DNA from 4 places in the Shewanella sp. MF05960 genome. Region 2 is predicted to be linked to each of the others. Evidence: predicted binding sites of a transcription regulator. Region 2 holds the regulator's gene; each other region holds the start of a gene.
What was found. Region 2 encodes sigma-54, which starts transcription at its own class of promoters, with help from an activator protein. Its sites were predicted from a motif close to GTTGGCACGNNNNTNGNNT; they were not measured.
Positions count from the first base shown of each region.

Region 1 (4,269 bases), on a different contig from region 2:
CTTGTAACGAGTCCGCTGCAGGCGGTGGGCTCACTTTTGAATGTGCCTTAACGGCAGGTTTAGCGCCCAATGAAACTCTATCTTCACTGACATCCATAAAGCTATTCGTTGGCGCTTGCGACGCCATAGCGGCTTTTGGTTCGTCATAATCAACCGCGGCAACAATTTCGATGCCACCAGCCACTTTTTTATTAGACATAATGACAGCGTCAGACCCTAAGGTGTCTTTAACTTGTGCCAATGCTGCACGCATATCTTTGGCAAAAAATCGTTTAATTTTCACGTACGCACCTCTTTAAACTGACGTTATCACTATTGACCTACTGCAGAAACAATTCTGATTTGTTTCTCGTCGGGGATTTCTTGGTAAGAAATCACTCGTAAATTTGGAATAGTGTATTTAACAAATCGTGACAGCGTGGATCTCAGCATACCAGATGTCAATAATATGGCTGGTTGCCCAACCATTTCTTGCTTCTGTGCAGCATCTAAAAGTGACTGCTGCATGCGTTCTGCGAGTCCGGGTTCAATATTTGGCCCTTCTCCACCTGTCGCCTGCATAGACTTATGCAACATCTGTTCCAACTCAGGCGCCAATGTAATGACAGGGATTTCAAGTTCTGGTCCAGAGATCTCCTGGACTATCATCCGTTTTAGGGCGATACGCACTGCGGCTGTCAATACTTCAGTATCATTACTCTTACTACCATACTCTAATAACGTTTGGACGATTGTGCGTAAATCTCGAACCGATACACCCTCATTTAATAAGTTCTGCATGACTTTAACCACAGAGCCTAAAGGCATAACGTCGGGTACAAAACCATCTACTAATTTTGGTGAGTTCTTTGCCAGCATATCCATTAACTGCTGCACTTCTTCGTAGCCTAATAGTTTAGCGGCATTGTTGCTTAACAACTGGCTAATATGGGTTGCGACAACGGTCGCGGTATCTACCACTGTGTAGCCTAATGTTTGTGCATGCTCACGTTGCTCTGGCGAAATCCAAACGGCCTCTAAACCAAATGCAGGATCGCGAGTTTCAATACCGTCGAGCTTGCCATAAACTTGACCTGGGTTAATTGCCAGTTCACAGTCATGTCTCACTTCGGCTTCACCCACCACAACCCCCATCAATGAAATCCGATAAGCATTGGGTGATAAGTCTAGATTGTCACGAATATGCACTGCTGGCACTAAAAATCCTAACTCTTGAGATAATTTCTTACGAACACCCTTAATACGGCCTAATAATTCGCCACCCTGGGATTTATCAACCAATGGAATTAACCGATAGCCGACTTCAAGACCGATGGTGTCAACGTGGCGCACATCATCCCAGCTCAAATCTTTAGGTTCTTTATCTTTGGCTTCCGCAGGGCCTTTAGTCGCGACGACTAACGCGGCTTGCTTTCTTTCAATATTACGTTTGTAAACAAAATAAGCGGCGCCGGCGGTGATAAATGCAAACGTTAAAAATGCCACATGCGGCATGCCGGGTACAATACCCATAATAAACAGTAGACCTGCGGCAATCGCTAAAGACTTATGATTGTCAAACATCTGACTCATCATCATCTGGCCCATATCACCAGATTCATTTTGACGCGTTACCATTAAGGCCGCAGCAATAGACAATAGTAAGCCAGGTATTTGCGCCACTAAACCATCACCAATGGTCAGTAAGGTATAAATTTCTACCGCACTTGAGAAATCGAGATCATGTTGCACTATACCAATAACAAAACCGCCGAGGATGTTGATCACTAGGATCATAATACCGGCAATAGCATCACCTTTTACAAACTTAGATGCACCGTCCATTGCGCCATAAAAGTCAGCTTCACGGGTCACTTCAGCACGGCGAATACGCGCTTGGTCTTGAGTAAGCGTTCCCGCATTTAAATCTGCATCAATGGCCATTTGTTTGCCGGGCATTGCATCGAGGGTAAAGCGAGCACTCACTTCTGCAATACGCCCAGCACCTTTAGTTACTACAGCAAAGTTAATGATAATTAGGATAATGAACACCACCAAACCCACAGCATAATTGCCGCCAATTACCACAGAGCCGAAGGCTTCAATCACCTTACCCGCGGCATCTCCACCGTTATGGCCTTCTAACAATACAATTCGAGTTGAAGCGACGTTTAACGCTAATCGCAACAACGTCGCGACAAGTAACACGGTAGGAAAGGCAGCAAAATCAAGGGGTCTGTCGGTATAAATCGCGACGAGTAACACCACTAACGCTAAGGCTATATTGAAAGAAAACAAGATATCGAGCAAGAATGGCGGGATAGGCAAAATCACCATCCCTAATGCAGCCAAAACTAATACAGGCGTACCGATACCTTTAAAAGTAGATGGTCTTATTTGTTTAAATTGCCCAAAAGCTGCTTTTGCATCCATATTTAGATGAACCCTTTCTGTCAGTCTACTGCGTCAATGGACTGTTAATTGACGCGAATAAACTTAGAAAGCAAGAATTAAGCCAAAAATAGCATTATCTAAAAACACGCTGAGCTTAATATTTTAAATCATCGGGGATAGGCTGTTTGTAAGGAATAGGTTTAGGCTTACGTCCCTTACCTTTTTGATACTGTCTGAGTTGAAACACGTAGGCTAATACTTGAGCTACTGCAGTAAAGAGCCCTTCTGGCACTTGTTGGTCAATCTTGGTGGTATGGTAAATAGCCCTGGCAAGAGGAGGAGCTGACACAATAGCGACGTTATGTTCACGAGCAATTTCTCGTATTTTAAACGCAACATCGTCTACGCCTTTGGCAATTAAAAATGGAGCCGATGAACGGGTCACATCATATTTAACCGCTACTGCATAATGCTCGGGGTTAACCACAATCACATCCGCTTTTGGCACTTCTGTCATCATTCGGCGCTGAGCCAATTCATGCTGCATTTGCCTAATACGCCCTTTGACTTCTGGTTTACCCTCAGAGTCTTTATATTCATCTTTGACTTCTTGCTTGGTCATTTTAAGCTGTTTATTGTGATTCCAAATCTGGAACGGCACATCAATAATGACAATCAGCAACATTGAACTGCATAAAACAATAAACATCCATACCAGCAGATCTAACGCATGGTACACATTACCCGGCAAATGGTCGTTCGATAACATTAAAATATCGTAAAAATAAAACCTTAATAAAAAATATGCCGACAGCGCAACAACAGCAAACTTAGCGATACCTTTAGTTAACTCAACCAACGCTTGAGTACCAAACATGCGTTTAAAGCCATTCATCGGATTAAGCTTACTGCCTTTAGGCATAAATGCTTTGACCGAAAAAGACATTCCACCTAATACGATATTGCCTAAGAAAGACACAAACGCCAACAATACAATAAAACTCAACAGTGGCCAGGCAAGCTCATTACCCACGACGCCCCAAACACGAAACATCGAGTTGGTATCGAATATTTGATCGCGCTCCATGGAGAAAATTTGTTTCATGATGTTGTAAAGACTAATCGCAATAGAAGGTCCAGTCATGGCAAAACCTACTGATGCAGCCAATAACACCGCGGCGGTTCCGAGTTCTTTTGAGCGAGCAACTTGACCCTTTTCACGTGCTTGTTCAAGTCGCTTACTGGTGGGTTCTTCTGTGCGTTCTTGACTGCTGTCATTTTCGGCCATTTTCCCTCCTTAGAACACGATTGCAGCGTCGGTTTGACATTGAAGTTGTAACACATCACACATCAACAGCTGTGCCGCCTGCCAGACTTCATCAAAATGCGCCATGATAGGGCCAAGGGTTAACCATAAAATCAGCAAACCACTGACCATGGTAACGGGGAAACCAATAGAGAAAATGTTTAACTGAGGTGACGCTCTGGTCATCACACCAAAAGAGAGGTTAATCAGTAATAAGGCCACAATCGCCGAGATTGACATGGTTAATGCCGCCCCAAACATATAACTGCCCCATTCAGCTAACGCGCGGTAATTGGCAATTGAAATACCTTGAGTCGATATAGGGATCGTTTCAAAACTGGCCACCAGCATTCTGAACATTAATAAATGGCCATCAACGGCTAAAAATATCAGCGTCGCGAGCAGTAAAAAAAAATTACTCACCACAGGTACTTGCTCACCTGAACCAGGGTCGACCATAGAGGCAAACCCTAAGCTGGTTTGCATACCAATAATTTGCCCTGTTAACACAAATGTCTGCATCACCATTAAAGTAACAAACCCCATCGACACACCAATAAGAATTTGTTGAGCAATCACAAATACTGAGC
Region 1 covers NZ_JBOZPS010000017.1:41,240-45,508, reverse strand. The annotation lists gene flhF (flagellar biosynthesis protein FlhF) at 1-283, opposite strand, end outside; gene flhA (flagellar biosynthesis protein FlhA) at 313-2,412, opposite strand; gene flhB (flagellar biosynthesis protein FlhB) at 2,528-3,661, opposite strand; gene fliR (flagellar biosynthetic protein FliR) at 3,671-4,269, opposite strand, start outside.
Region 1: the regulator sigma-54 is predicted to act here: its motif matches at 2,481-2,499, upstream of flhA (flagellar biosynthesis protein FlhA).

Region 2 (4,269 bases):
TGAAAATTGCTGCAGTGAGCCAATCTGCCGACATTAAAAACAATCAAATTGTCTTTAATGGCCCCGTGACTATTGTGCAAGGCACGATTAATATTAATGCCGACGAATTACGCGCATTTACCCCCAAAAACGGCGTATCAAAACGCTTAATCGCGACGGGCAAACCCGCGACATTTTCTCAAGAACTCGACGACGGTAACATCGGTACCGCCAGTGCCAACGAAATCAGTTACGATCTCGCCACAACAACTCTGACGTTAACCGGTAATGCCAAGCTAGACCAAGCAGGCAGCCAAGTCACGGGCAACCTAATTAAATACAACATTAAAGCCCAAGAGTTAATTGCTGAGAGTACCGGTAAAGGCCAAGATCGCGTCATCACGATTATTCAACCAGAAAATTTCCAAGACGAGTCAGCGCCAAAACAAAAGCTGCCTGAGATCCCTGTCAACAAGCAGATAAAACCATGAGCCAAATTACCTTAACAGCTGAAAACCTAGCCAAAAGCTATAAAGCGCGTCAAGTCGTAAAAGACGTCAGCTTAACTGTAAAAACGGGGCAAATTGTCGGTTTACTTGGCCCTAATGGTGCCGGTAAAACAACCACGTTTTACATGGTTGTAGGGTTAGTCAAAAGTGATAAAGGCCGTATATTAATTGATAATGACGACCTCACCGCTGACCCAATGCATCTTAGAGCCCGTAAAGGGATTGGTTATTTACCACAAGAAGCCAGTATTTTTCGAAAACTCACCGTGCACGACAATATCATGGCGGTGTTACAAACCCGCAAAGAACTCAGTAATGACGAACGTATTGAACAGCTCCAGCATTTACTGGAAGAGTTTCACATTACTCACATTCGCGACAGCCAAGGCATGTCATTGTCTGGCGGTGAACGCCGTCGAGTCGAAATTGCCCGAGCACTCGCTGCTAACCCTAAATTCATTTTGCTTGATGAACCTTTTGCGGGGGTTGATCCGATTTCGGTTATCGACATTAAAAAAATTATCCAGCAGCTAAAAAGTCGTGGATTAGGTGTACTGATCACTGACCATAATGTTCGCGAAACACTCGATGTATGTGAAAGAGCTTACATCGTAAGCCAAGGTAATTTAATTGCCGAAGGAACACCTGAAGAGATCTTGAGCAATCAACAAGTTCGAGCTGTGTACTTAGGTGAACAATTCAAGCTATAGTTAAGTTATATACCCAAACAACCTGAAGATACTCGATTTCAGCAAGAATTTACACGCGTTTAGGCAAGGCATTGATTGCGGTTAATGGTCGTTCCCTTTCCAAAATCAATAACACAGCATGAACGCGTGTAAAACTTGCCCCTTGGGAGTTTCACCGTGTTCCCACTACGTTGTTGCGTTAATTTATAAGGTGCCTACATTACCGCATTAACGCGCCTAGTATTGAAAACACGGTGAAGCTCTGAAACACGTATCTTCAAGTTGATTGGGTATACGCCTTTTAGCCTATCTAATTCATTCCATTGAACGATACCTAAATTGCGTGAAATGTCATTGACGTACGTGACACCCCATTACAGTTTTTCGAGATTGTTATTTTTATGGAAATCATCTAGGGATAAGCGGTAAATGAAAGCGTCACTCCAACTTAAAATGGGTCAGCATCTCACTATGACCCCTCAATTGCAGCAAGCCATCCGCTTGCTGCAATTATCTTCATTGGAGCTACAGCAAGAAATCCAACAGGCGCTGGACTCAAATCCATTGCTTGAAATAGAAGATGAATTTTCTCAAGCTAAAGATCCCTTAAAAGAAAGTCGCGATCAATCAGACACAGACTTCAGTGACAACAGTAATGTGAGTGTCGAAAAAGATACTTCAACCATCGACACCACAGAATCCATCAGTAAAGAAACTATGGACGACATGCCCATGGACACGACCTGGGATGAAGTCTATACCGCCTCACCGATGTCAGGGTCTGGTAGTGCCAGCATGCGTGACGATGATATGCCTTTTCAAGGGGAAACCACCGAAGGCTTATATGAACATTTAGAGTGGCAAAAAAACTTAACGCCATTTTCAGACACCGACCTTGCCATCGCAACAGCCATCATTGACGCAATAGATGAACGCGGCTATCTAACCCAAAGCACTGAAGAAATACTAGAAGCTATGGGCGATGAAAATGTTGAGCTTGATGAGGTTCAAGCGGTGTTAAAGCGAATTCAACATTTTGACCCCGTAGGTGTTGCTGCACGTGACCTTAGTGAATGTCTACTCATTCAACTGTCACAATATGCAGACTCAACTCCGCACATTGAAAATGCGCGAATGCTCATCAAAGATTATTTGGATTTAATCGCTGGGCGTGACTTTAGATTATTAATGCGTAAAACGCGTTTAAAAGAAGATGAGTTACGTGATGCCATTACCTTAATTCAATCTCTTAATCCGCGTCCTGGCTTATTGATCACTGCCGTCGATGACGAATACGTGATCCCTGATGTCACAGTATTTAAAAAGAATGGCCGTTGGGTTGTTGAACTCAATCCAGATAACATGCCTAAAATCGGTGTTAATCAGCAATATGCAGCAATGGCTCGCAGCAGTAAAAACCCATCTGATACTCAGTTTATACGAGGTCATTTGCAAGAAGCTAAATGGTTTATCAAAAGCATTGAAAGCCGTAACGATACCTTGTTAAAAGTAGCCAATTGCATTGTGCAATTCCAACAAGGTTTTTTCGAATATGGCGAAGAAGCCATGAAACCTATGGTATTAAATGACATTGCTGAAGCCGTAGAAATGCATGAATCGACCATTTCGCGCGTGACCACTCAAAAATACATGCACACCCCACGAGGGTTGTTTGAATTAAAATACTTTTTCTCTAGTCATGTCAGCACTGATGATGGCGGAGAGTGCTCATCGACAGCAATCCGTGCATTTATTAAAAAGTTGGTTGCTGCAGAAAACCAGAAAAAGCCGCTTAGCGACAGCAAAATGGCTCAACTACTGGCCGAACAGGGCATAAACGTTGCTCGTCGTACGATTGCAAAATACCGTGAGGCAATGATGATACCGCCCTCAAACCAACGTAAGAGTTTATAAATCACTCAACAATGGAGAAGTGTAATGCAGATCAATTTATCAGGGCATCATGTTGAAATAACCGAATCTTTACGTGAATACGTTCAGGAAAAGTTTTCAAAGCTTGAACGGCACTTCGATCAGATCAATAATGTTCACGTTGTACTCAACGTAGAAAAATTACAACAAAAAGCAGAAGCTAAAGTCAGCCTAAAGGGCGGAGAAATTTTTGCAATGTCAGAACATACAGACATGTATGCAGCAATAGACGCCCTGATAGATAAGCTCGATCGTCAGGTAATTAAACACAAAGAGAAGTATACAAAACACTAACGATGGAACTTTGTACCATCCTGCAGCCGGAATGCACCACCTGTGCCACACCGGGCAGTAAGAAAAAGGTACTGGAACTTATCAGCGATTTAGTCGCTGCCCAGTACCCGACCCTGTCTTCGCAAGAGGTGTTTGAAAGCCTTATCGCAAGAGAAAAAATGGGTAGCACAGGTATAGGTAATGGTATTGCAATACCTCATGGCCGATTAACGACAATCGATCACCCTATTGCGATCTTTGTAAAATGCGAAGAACCCATTTCGTTCGATGCCATCGATAAACAACCTGTCGATATCTTATTTGCATTATTAGTTCCTGCAGATCAGTGCCAACAACACTTAAGCACCTTATCTTCGATGGCCCAAAAACTCAGCGACAAACAAGTACTAAAACAGCTGCGTAAAATCCACGATTCAACAGAACTCTATCAGGTAATTACGGCATGAAACTTGTTATCGTATCAGGACGGTCAGGCTCAGGTAAATCAGTAGCATTAAGAGTACTAGAAGACCTAGGCTATTACTGTGTTGATAACCTGCCATTGCCGCTAATTGGCACCTTATTGGCTCAGTTAAAAGGCAATAATGACCTAGTAGCGATTAGTGTTGATGTGCGCAATATTGCCGAACAAGGCAAAGTGCTTCAAGAACAACTTGAAATACTGCAACCTGATACCGAAATTACCAGTTTTTTCTTAAACTCTAGCGACAAAGTTTTACTTAAACGCTACAGCGAAACACGCAGATTACACCCACTATCTAAAAACCATATTTCATTACAAGAAGCGATTAAATTAGAAGGCCGCTTACTCGAACCTATCGCCAAAATGGTTGATCACTATGTCGATACATCGGCACTCAATATTT
Region 2 covers NZ_JBOZPS010000004.1:194,706-198,974, forward strand. The annotation lists gene lptA (lipopolysaccharide transport periplasmic protein LptA) at 1-470, shown strand, start outside; gene lptB (LPS export ABC transporter ATP-binding protein) at 467-1,198, shown strand; gene ACROAE_RS05725 (RNA polymerase factor sigma-54) at 1,607-3,091, shown strand; gene hpf (ribosome hibernation promoting factor) at 3,116-3,403, shown strand; gene ptsN (PTS IIA-like nitrogen regulatory protein PtsN) at 3,406-3,849, shown strand; gene rapZ (RNase adapter RapZ) at 3,846-4,269, shown strand, end outside.

Region 3 (4,269 bases), on a different contig from region 2:
CCGACTCTTGTGGCGTAACAAAGTAACGCTTCACATCATTAGGTGCCACAATCGGCTGTTGTTTCAAAATACGTTGATTGAAACTGTGTAAAAGGGAACCATCTGAGAATGCGACATTAGCAAACCGCGCAGTTGAAATGCTTAACTGATGACTGCGGCGCATCAAAAACATCTCCATAATTCTTTTCGATGATCCCATCATATTAACAGGGTTTGTGGCTTTATCAGTTGAAACACAAAAGTATTTTTTGACACCCGAGTTGATAGATTGCAGGATAGTTTTGTCGGTATTAAACACATTTACATCTATCATTCGCATCAAGGTAAAAGGATCTTTCTCGCTACGTACATGCTTTAAGGCTGATAAGTTCAGCACATAATCATACTGACCATCAGTCTTGATAAACGCATTATACTCAATAGAACCAATATCAAGCGCGAAGCTTTGAAAATCACCTGTAATATAGCCAAAAGCACTTCGAATATCCCGAACAAGTTCAACTAAATTGTTTTCACTAATGTCAACAACATGCAGTTTAATTGGCTGTCTTTTAAAGATTTCTTTTGTCACAGCTTGACCAATGGTACCAGCTGCGCCTAAAACCAAAAAACGTGAGTTGGCAACTATCGTATTTAGCTCGGAAGCTAATCTCGAAACATCACTATAGAGTAAAGGAAACTCCCTTCCAATTAACGATAAATCAAACAATTGCATTCGTTGAATTCCTTCTTTAAATCAATAGCAGATACATTGCTATACATTCACTGTCAAAAAATTATCACAATTGAAATACAGCAATAATTATTCCAAGAAATTAATAGATGGACATAAAGCTACTATAAGAGACTAGAAAGCAATTTACTACTTGATTGTAAAGTAAATAAATCGCTTATCAGTGAGTATAAACCAGATAACTAATGAGGCAGGGAAGTCGACTAAAAAAAATGAAAGCTTAAGCTTGAAAATGAGAAAGGAAATATATGGTCTCCCCACAGGGACTCGAACCCCGATCGGCCGCTTAGGAGGCGGCTGCTCTATCCTGTTGAGCTATAGAGAGACCCTGTGATTATACTGAGTTTATAATTGATTTAAACCCTTTAAATTTAACTGCTTATTTCTTAACCTGGTTTATTAGCCTAGTTTCTTAGCTTGAACTCTTAACCTTACTCTTAACCTTATGCATGACGGTCATGATGATCAGTTTTTAATCGCGATATCATTTACTTGGATATTGTCTGCTGCATCGATGCCGTCAAATATGGCTGTGGCGCTGTCTTCACTGACTTGCTCGATTACCACACTCGCTCGGCTTTTGCTGGCGATGGGGCGCATGGTGTTTAAGCGATCTGGGATATTTTTTTGCAATACTATCTGAAACTTATCACCCATTTTTACGCCATTTTTGCGGCCTAAATTGATGATAACTCTATCGCCTTGTCTGGCAACAATTTGGCCTAATAGTGGCCTGCAATTTAACTGGTTATCTAACGTCAGTATGCTTTGTTGAAAGATTTCAATAATAGACTGGCCGTAGGATGAGCGCCAAAAACGTTGATTAGCCGGTGACACCACTTCTTGTTTTTCAAATTCCCAGGGTGCCGATGTGGCAAAAGTTTCTGTCCACACCACTTCGCCGCTAATACCATGATAAAGAGTGAGTTTTATCATGAATTGTCTTAGTGGGTATTCTTCACTGAAACCTAAAAAACCACTTTCGGCAGGCTCAGTTGAAATATCAATAATATCGGGTTGTAGTATGTACTGACTTTCGGTGATTTCGCCTAACCATGTCGGGATGCGGTAACCTCTAAAATTAACCAATTGGTTAGTATTATCAATTTTTTCATTGGCGTGTACACGAGCAAAACTATAACGAGACTGAGCATTGATCATCTTGCCGAGTTTTTCGGTTATCTGTTGTTCAAAATTGGCCAGTTGCCCGTATCGAAGCTGAGCGCGATCTTGAAGATAAGATTGCGGCAACATAATCGCGGCTTTTAATGATTGGCTTTTGCATTGGGCGTTAGGTTCTGGTTCGGTGAGTTCTAATTGCAAAACCACTGTGATGGTATTTTGGCTGATCATTTCGCTCATCAACTCAACATTATTAGCCGACCCCATACGCTGAATTTGAAACGTATCCTGGGTTAATCGCCCCTGATCGATTGATTGCTCACTGGAAAAATTAACCCCCGCTTTTAAGCTCGCATAATTTAATGCCTGACTGATGGCATCTTCGCGGGCTTTATCGATATCGCCATTGACAATTTTAGCTCTGCCGGTGACCTCGACTTGTTCTGCAAATGCCGTGTTAACCTGAAAAAAGCTCCACAGTAACATCAGTGCAAGCGCGAATGCTTTATGGCTGGTTGCTTGTTTAATAAGGCTTGTTTGCGTCGGCATACGATGTCCTAATGTCAAAAAATCGTCAGTTTTGCCTATTAAGGCACATAAAATATTACGACTAACGCGATAGTGTTTAATTAGTATAAATTAAGCAAAAATCGCGCCACTAACATATTTATGTGCATTTAAGCCTTTAAGGATTAAATCTAGTAAAGCTTTTACGCTATTTGCCGATACAGATTTAGCGTTCATTGACGGCTATGTCGCAGTCAATAATGGCTTAAGCATCAATCTTGCACGTTTTGATTGAGTGCCATTAATGCAACATATCGCGTCGGCGACATTTTTAAAGGAATCATCATGATTAACAGGCTTATCACCCCAGTTGCTGTACTTGCGTTGTTGTCTGTCGCAGCGTGTAGCCAAACGCCTAACCCGGCGAATAATTTAGCGTTTAATAATGATGGCAAATACGTCAAAGTTAAAGATGAATATAACGTTTCTCATAAGCAATTAGCGTACGACATTCAAGATGCCGGCTTGGCGCCAAAAGGCCAGATTAATGTATGGGCCGAAAAGTTAGTCAATGAATTGGTTGTGCAAAATGATGCACTTCGCCCTGATCAGCCGTTATTAATCACTACGCCTGTTTTAGCTAATAATTTAAATGCCACCAATGAGCTGGCCTTACAATTACAACAAGGTTTGTTAGCCGCGTTTCATGCGCACGAATTTAATTTAGTGGATATGAATGTCGCCACCAGCTTGCGTGCTACGGAGCAAGGCGAATTTATGTTAAGCCGTGATTGGCAATTATTGCCATCCGGTTTACCTGTGGCACACGTGTTAGTGTCAACCATGACCATGACCCCTGAGGGCATTGTGTTTAATGGCCGCGTTGTAAACGTCACCAACAACCGCGTTTTATCGGCAGTGCAATCTTTTGTCGCTGCGTCAAGTTTGTCTGGTTATTTACAAGAGTCTGAATTAATCGAATCTCGTAATGGTTTGCTGTACCGTCATGAGAAAAAAGGCGATAGCCGTTATACCGTATTGGGAGATAAGCTATGAAGTCACTGATGTTCGTTATGATTTTGGTGCTACTCGGCGGCTGCGTCAATAAAGATAAATATGTGCAGTGGGAAACTGAAGCGCCCTCTTCATTCCCTACGTTAACAGCGGTAGGTTATGCACCGCTAGCGACGCAACCTAGCCCTGAAGCGTCTCACCGTATTTTAATGGCAATGCAAGCGTCGAAAATTGCCGCCTACCGTGAACTCGCTGAACAAGTTTATGGTCAAAAGATTTCAGCTAACAGCGATGTCAGTGAGTGGTTATTAACTGACGACAATATTAAGTCCAGCGTCAGTGGCATTATTCGCGGCGCGAAAGTGGTTAAGACCTACCCTTCTAGTGAGTTTTATGTCACTGAGTTAGCCTTAGACTTTAAGCAAGTATGGCAATTGTACGAACAACAGAATCGCCCTAAACGTGTTAAAAAAGTCACTTATTTTTAAATATGCTCCTCTAAAGTCAAAAGCATTACATCCACAGGGTGAGATCGCGAACGTTTTATGAACAAATCGAAGGTATTTATCAAACTACATTTATTCGGAATGTTATCACTTCATGAATGATTGGAAGTGATTCTACATTGAAATCAATTATTGTGAGCGAAAAACGTACACCCATGTGGTTACCCTGATTACATCCAGTGTACACAACAGACTTGATAATTAATGTATAATCCTAATTGTGTTAAAACCAATTTACATGCTAATTTTTATTTACTACCTAGGGACTCATGATGAGTGATTTATTCACTAAAAACATGGACATTATTGAAAGCCGATGGCCACTTTTAGCACCATTAATAAAAAACCAATCAATTGAGCATTTTGATGCTCAATTAATAACTGGCA
Region 3 covers NZ_JBOZPS010000029.1:13,850-18,118, reverse strand. The annotation lists gene ACROAE_RS19525 (UDP-N-acetylglucosamine 4,6-dehydratase) at 1-715, opposite strand, end outside; tRNA gene ACROAE_RS19520 (tRNA-Arg) at 983-1,058, opposite strand; gene ACROAE_RS19515 (flagellar assembly protein FlgT) at 1,199-2,404, opposite strand; gene ACROAE_RS19510 (FlgO family outer membrane protein) at 2,708-3,418, shown strand; gene ACROAE_RS19505 (LPP20 family lipoprotein) at 3,415-3,864, shown strand; gene ACROAE_RS19500 (motility associated factor glycosyltransferase family protein) at 4,155-4,269, shown strand, end outside.
Region 3: the regulator sigma-54 is predicted to act here: its motif matches at 2,497-2,515, upstream of ACROAE_RS19515 (flagellar assembly protein FlgT).

Region 4 (4,269 bases), on a different contig from region 2:
GTGCTGATTAACTAATGTATTTACGTTATTCTTTTTTAGTGCATTAAGATATTCAGCTGCCAGTGTTTCACGGGTAACGGTGTGTTGACTGATGGTGTTTAACGCATCCCATTGATGATGCCACTGGTTTATTGAGCTTTGAGTAAAAAACAAATAAACCCGTTTTAACCATGTGGATTGTCGAGCTTGTAGTTGATGGAGGCGCAAACCTCGGCGAATAGACTTGCGACTGAACGCCATGAAACGTTTTTCCAGTTTTACCAGTAACCGTTGCAACTTATTCAGTTCGTCTTCACATGCTTGTGGGCTTTGACTTAAGTCATCGTTAAAATATCCCGCGAGTAAGTCTGCGGTATAGTCTTTTAATTGTTTTAAAAATGCTTTTTGTCCTGCACGAATAGACACTTCGCCCAAGTTAAAATTACGAGCCAACTTATCAGCAATCACATCAAGGGCGACATCATTATTGGCCACAATAAGCACCGACTCTCCGCGTGCCATATGTTCGGCAGCAACTGCCGCTATGGTGTAGCTTTTACCCGTTCCTGGCGGCCCCGATACGCAGCCTAAATCGGCATTGGCAGCGATATGAATCACTTTCTTTTGTGGCGTAGATAATAATCCGGGTAAAAAATCATATTTTAGCGTGGGTTCTCTGAGCTTTACAGCCTGATTTGCAAACGTATGGTTAAACAGCTTACAAATGGGTGCTGATTGTTCATTAGTGCTAATGATACTTTCTAATTCGTGAAGTACGCCGCGACTGCTCGATGACCGTTCCACAAAAAGTAGCATCGAAATAGGCAGTAGGTGGGGTACTTTTTGGGTTAACGCTTTTTTAATGTCTTGGTGTTTGGCAAGTTTTGGATAATTCAGTAATTCAAGTGAATGGATATCAATGTGATTACGGCTAAAGTATGAAGTCCAAAAAGACGGTGAATGTATGTCTTCATTGATGAGATCTTCTGAAAGCGCATTGTCTTCTGGCAGCAATTGTTGCAGCAGGGCTTCATTGATTTCAGTGTCTTCAGTTTGGGCCGAAAAATAGAAGTTATTATTTTCTTGCTCAATGGTGGCTTCGTTAAACAGCAGTGGTGATACAACTGTTTTGAGCTCACCTTTAATCGTCACTTTACCGACAAATAAGAATCGTGCATACAGCAGTATTCTTTCCCTTTGATACATTGCGACTCGTTTAAGCATGGGCTCGGCAAATTCTTGCGGAATGGGTAAGCGAGGTAAAAAACCCGTGCCTAATTCATCTTGCCCTTCAAGAATGAAACGATCTTCTTGTTTAAACTTGTTCACATTCCAAAGATTGATAGAGGCGCTATCTTCTTTATAACAATCTTTGTAGTAGGAAATAATCTGCTGATAACTCAATGGCACAATTCCATTTATTGATGATCCCAAGATAAGTTAGACACAATACGGCAAAGCTCGCACCTAAAGTGAAACATGTCTAATAACGGTTGTTCGAGCTTCCATTCATGTGAGCCGCAGCGCGGGCAAGGGCGGGTTAATTCTGCTTGTAATGATTCGCCGCCCACGCGATATAAATAATAGTAAGTGGGTATCTTAGTTAGGTATTCTATCCGCCCACGTAAATCCCAACCACGTCTAAATAGGTCACTGTCTGCCCGAGTGATTTCATCTAATGCCGCGAATTCTGCTTTGGTGGCTGCAGCCATTTGCAGTTCATCGCAGGCTTGCCATTCTGTTTGCCATTTTATGATGCGCTTATGATCACCATTAAACGTTGCAGGCAATTGATAAAGCGGGATAGGTAATAAGTTGTCACCATTGCGCAGTGGCGAGCACATGTGAACATAACTGGTATACAACAGTTGCCATGAAGGTGCGTCAGTGTTGCTGACTTCTGAGTTAATGTCTTGGCCTATCAATTTTTCTCTTGGCGCCAATAATTTTGCTGCAGTTAACCCCGCTAACGTCACTTTTACCCAAGGGCTATTATAACGATTCGATAAGCTGGTTTTTTCAGGTAACAACAAGCGAACTCTAAATTCACCATCGTTAAAAGCCACTGCAAACTCGCGTCCTAAAATTTGACCATTGGCGCGAAGGGCTTCTAATAATCCATTAATGGCTTTTTCTGCTGCATCAATAGTGGTGTCGGCAAAGCATTCAAAGCGAAGTTCTGTAACAAACATGGATTACGGTGCCTTCTTTTCGGTGATGGTTAAGACTTGTTGTTCTAATTCGCAGACTCTGTTAGTGAGTAAATCGATATGCTGTTGCATGGCGTCTATTTGTAATTGCAGCTTAGCGATAGGGTCTGCTGGTACGGTAGAGGATTGATCTTGTGCCGGGATATCGGCTAATTCAGGTAAGTTTTGCCATTCTGATTTCGGCAATGCTTTAAATTGTTGTAAGCCTTGGATCAATATCGGCATTGCAAAGCGATTGCCTAAACGACTTTTGATTAACGCTAAACTTGGAGTATGGCCATTGTTTGCTATCGCTTTTGCAGCAGCAAGCACTTGTTCAATTGGACTCATTGTTGGTTAAATTCCTTCATTATATGTAGCAATATTCACTAATTTATTTTTTATTGCATTAAAAATTATTTTAAATCAGTGCATTAAGTTTTGGCATGATTTTAGCTACAAGGATCTGTAATAACAATGCGGGTTATATTTTAACAAAAAGGATGCAACATGAAATCAAAACTTATTGCGGCAAGTGTCGTAGCGCTAATGTCAGTAGGATTAAGCGGCTGTGTGATTAGCGTAGGCGATCATGAATCAGGTAAAAGCCACGAGTATTGGGAAAAACAACAAGATAAAAATCGTGCTTTATTGGCTAACCTTGCACTCGGCATGACCAGCGAGCAAGTGGTGACATTAATGGGCACTGCCGATTTTAGTGAAGCATATTCAAAAAACAATTCAGCCAATACAGACCAGGCAATAAAAGTCTTATTTTATCGCACTCAATGGGCTAAAGGTGACGGTAAAACCACTAAAGATGAGTGCACCCCAATAGTCTTTAGAGACAATACCTTAGTTGGCTGGGGTGACACTGCTTTAGGGCAAATTTAAGCTGGTTTGAATCGGTCTGTTATTGTAAGAGTTCGGTTAACCTCTCATCATTACGTCCAATTGGTCGATAACTTCAGACCATTGGGCGTCTTCCATTAAAGCTTCTTTTATAAATGCCCGTTGACTTTGATTCCAACATTGGGCGTCAATCAACAGGGTGTGTGCGGCTAATTTGTTTCGGCTAACAAACTCATTAATATCTTGCTGTGAGTGCGCTAATCCGAGCTGCTGGAATAAGTGGCTTAAATCATTTTCTGTCGTATCCATTGAGACAACTCCTTTATATGACCCGTTAGAATTTCCAGTATTAATCTTCGATACCCAAATTGCAAAGAACTAATCAATAAAGCTATTTATTGATTATAAACCCAATCAACTTGAAGATACGTGTTTCAGAGCTTCACTGTGTTTTCAATACTAGGCACCTTATAAATTAGCGCAACAACGCTCTTGATTCAATAATCAGGGGAACACGGTGAAGCTCCCAAAGGGCAAGTTTTACACGCGTTTATGCTGCGTTATTGATTTTGGAAAGGGAATGACCATTACCCACAATCAATGCCTTGCCTAAACGCGTGTCAATTCTTGCTGAAATCGAACACCTTCAGGTTGTTTGGATATAAAGGTAAACCGTATTTGTTGATTGTTTCAATCTTGTTAACTTGCTAAGTTATTCACTTGTTAACTGAACAAGTTAAGCAAATGAGTCATCAAACAAGGAATAACAATAATGGATAACCCTACCTTGGAAACCCTACGTGCAGTGTATTTAACAGCTGAAGACTTACGTGTGGCGGCGTCAATTTTGTATAACGCATACCATGACGACCCCTATTTTATTGATGTTTTGGGGCAGCAAGATCAAGCGCAATATGAACAAAAACTGCGTGCAGCTATTCGTGAAGAACTCAATGAGCTGTGGCAACAAGAACAACCCTTAATTGGCTTATTTGATGATGAACGGCTCATTGGTGTCGCCTGCGTCATTACCCAACAAGTGCCATTAGGTGAAGCGCGATATTGGCATTGGCGTTTAAAAATGGTGTTAGGAACCGGTTGGAAATCAACCCAGGGCCTAATGGAAAAAGAGAACTGTATTTTGGAACATTTGCCTTCTGACAAATGTGGCATCTTACAATTTATTGCCCTAGCGCCCAATGAGCAAAATAAAGGCTATGGTGCAAGGTTAATTCAAGCGGTATTAAGT
Region 4 covers NZ_JBOZPS010000008.1:228,044-232,312, reverse strand. The annotation lists gene ACROAE_RS10640 (DEAD/DEAH box helicase) at 1-1,389, opposite strand, end outside; gene ACROAE_RS10635 (Zn-ribbon-containing protein) at 1,398-2,171, opposite strand; gene ACROAE_RS10630 (hypothetical protein) at 2,175-2,519, opposite strand; gene ACROAE_RS10625 (DUF3192 domain-containing protein) at 2,679-3,062, shown strand; gene ACROAE_RS10620 (DUF2789 domain-containing protein) at 3,099-3,329, opposite strand; gene ACROAE_RS10615 (GNAT family N-acetyltransferase) at 3,793-4,269, shown strand, end outside.
Region 4: the regulator sigma-54 is predicted to act here: its motif matches at 2,609-2,627, upstream of ACROAE_RS10625 (DUF3192 domain-containing protein).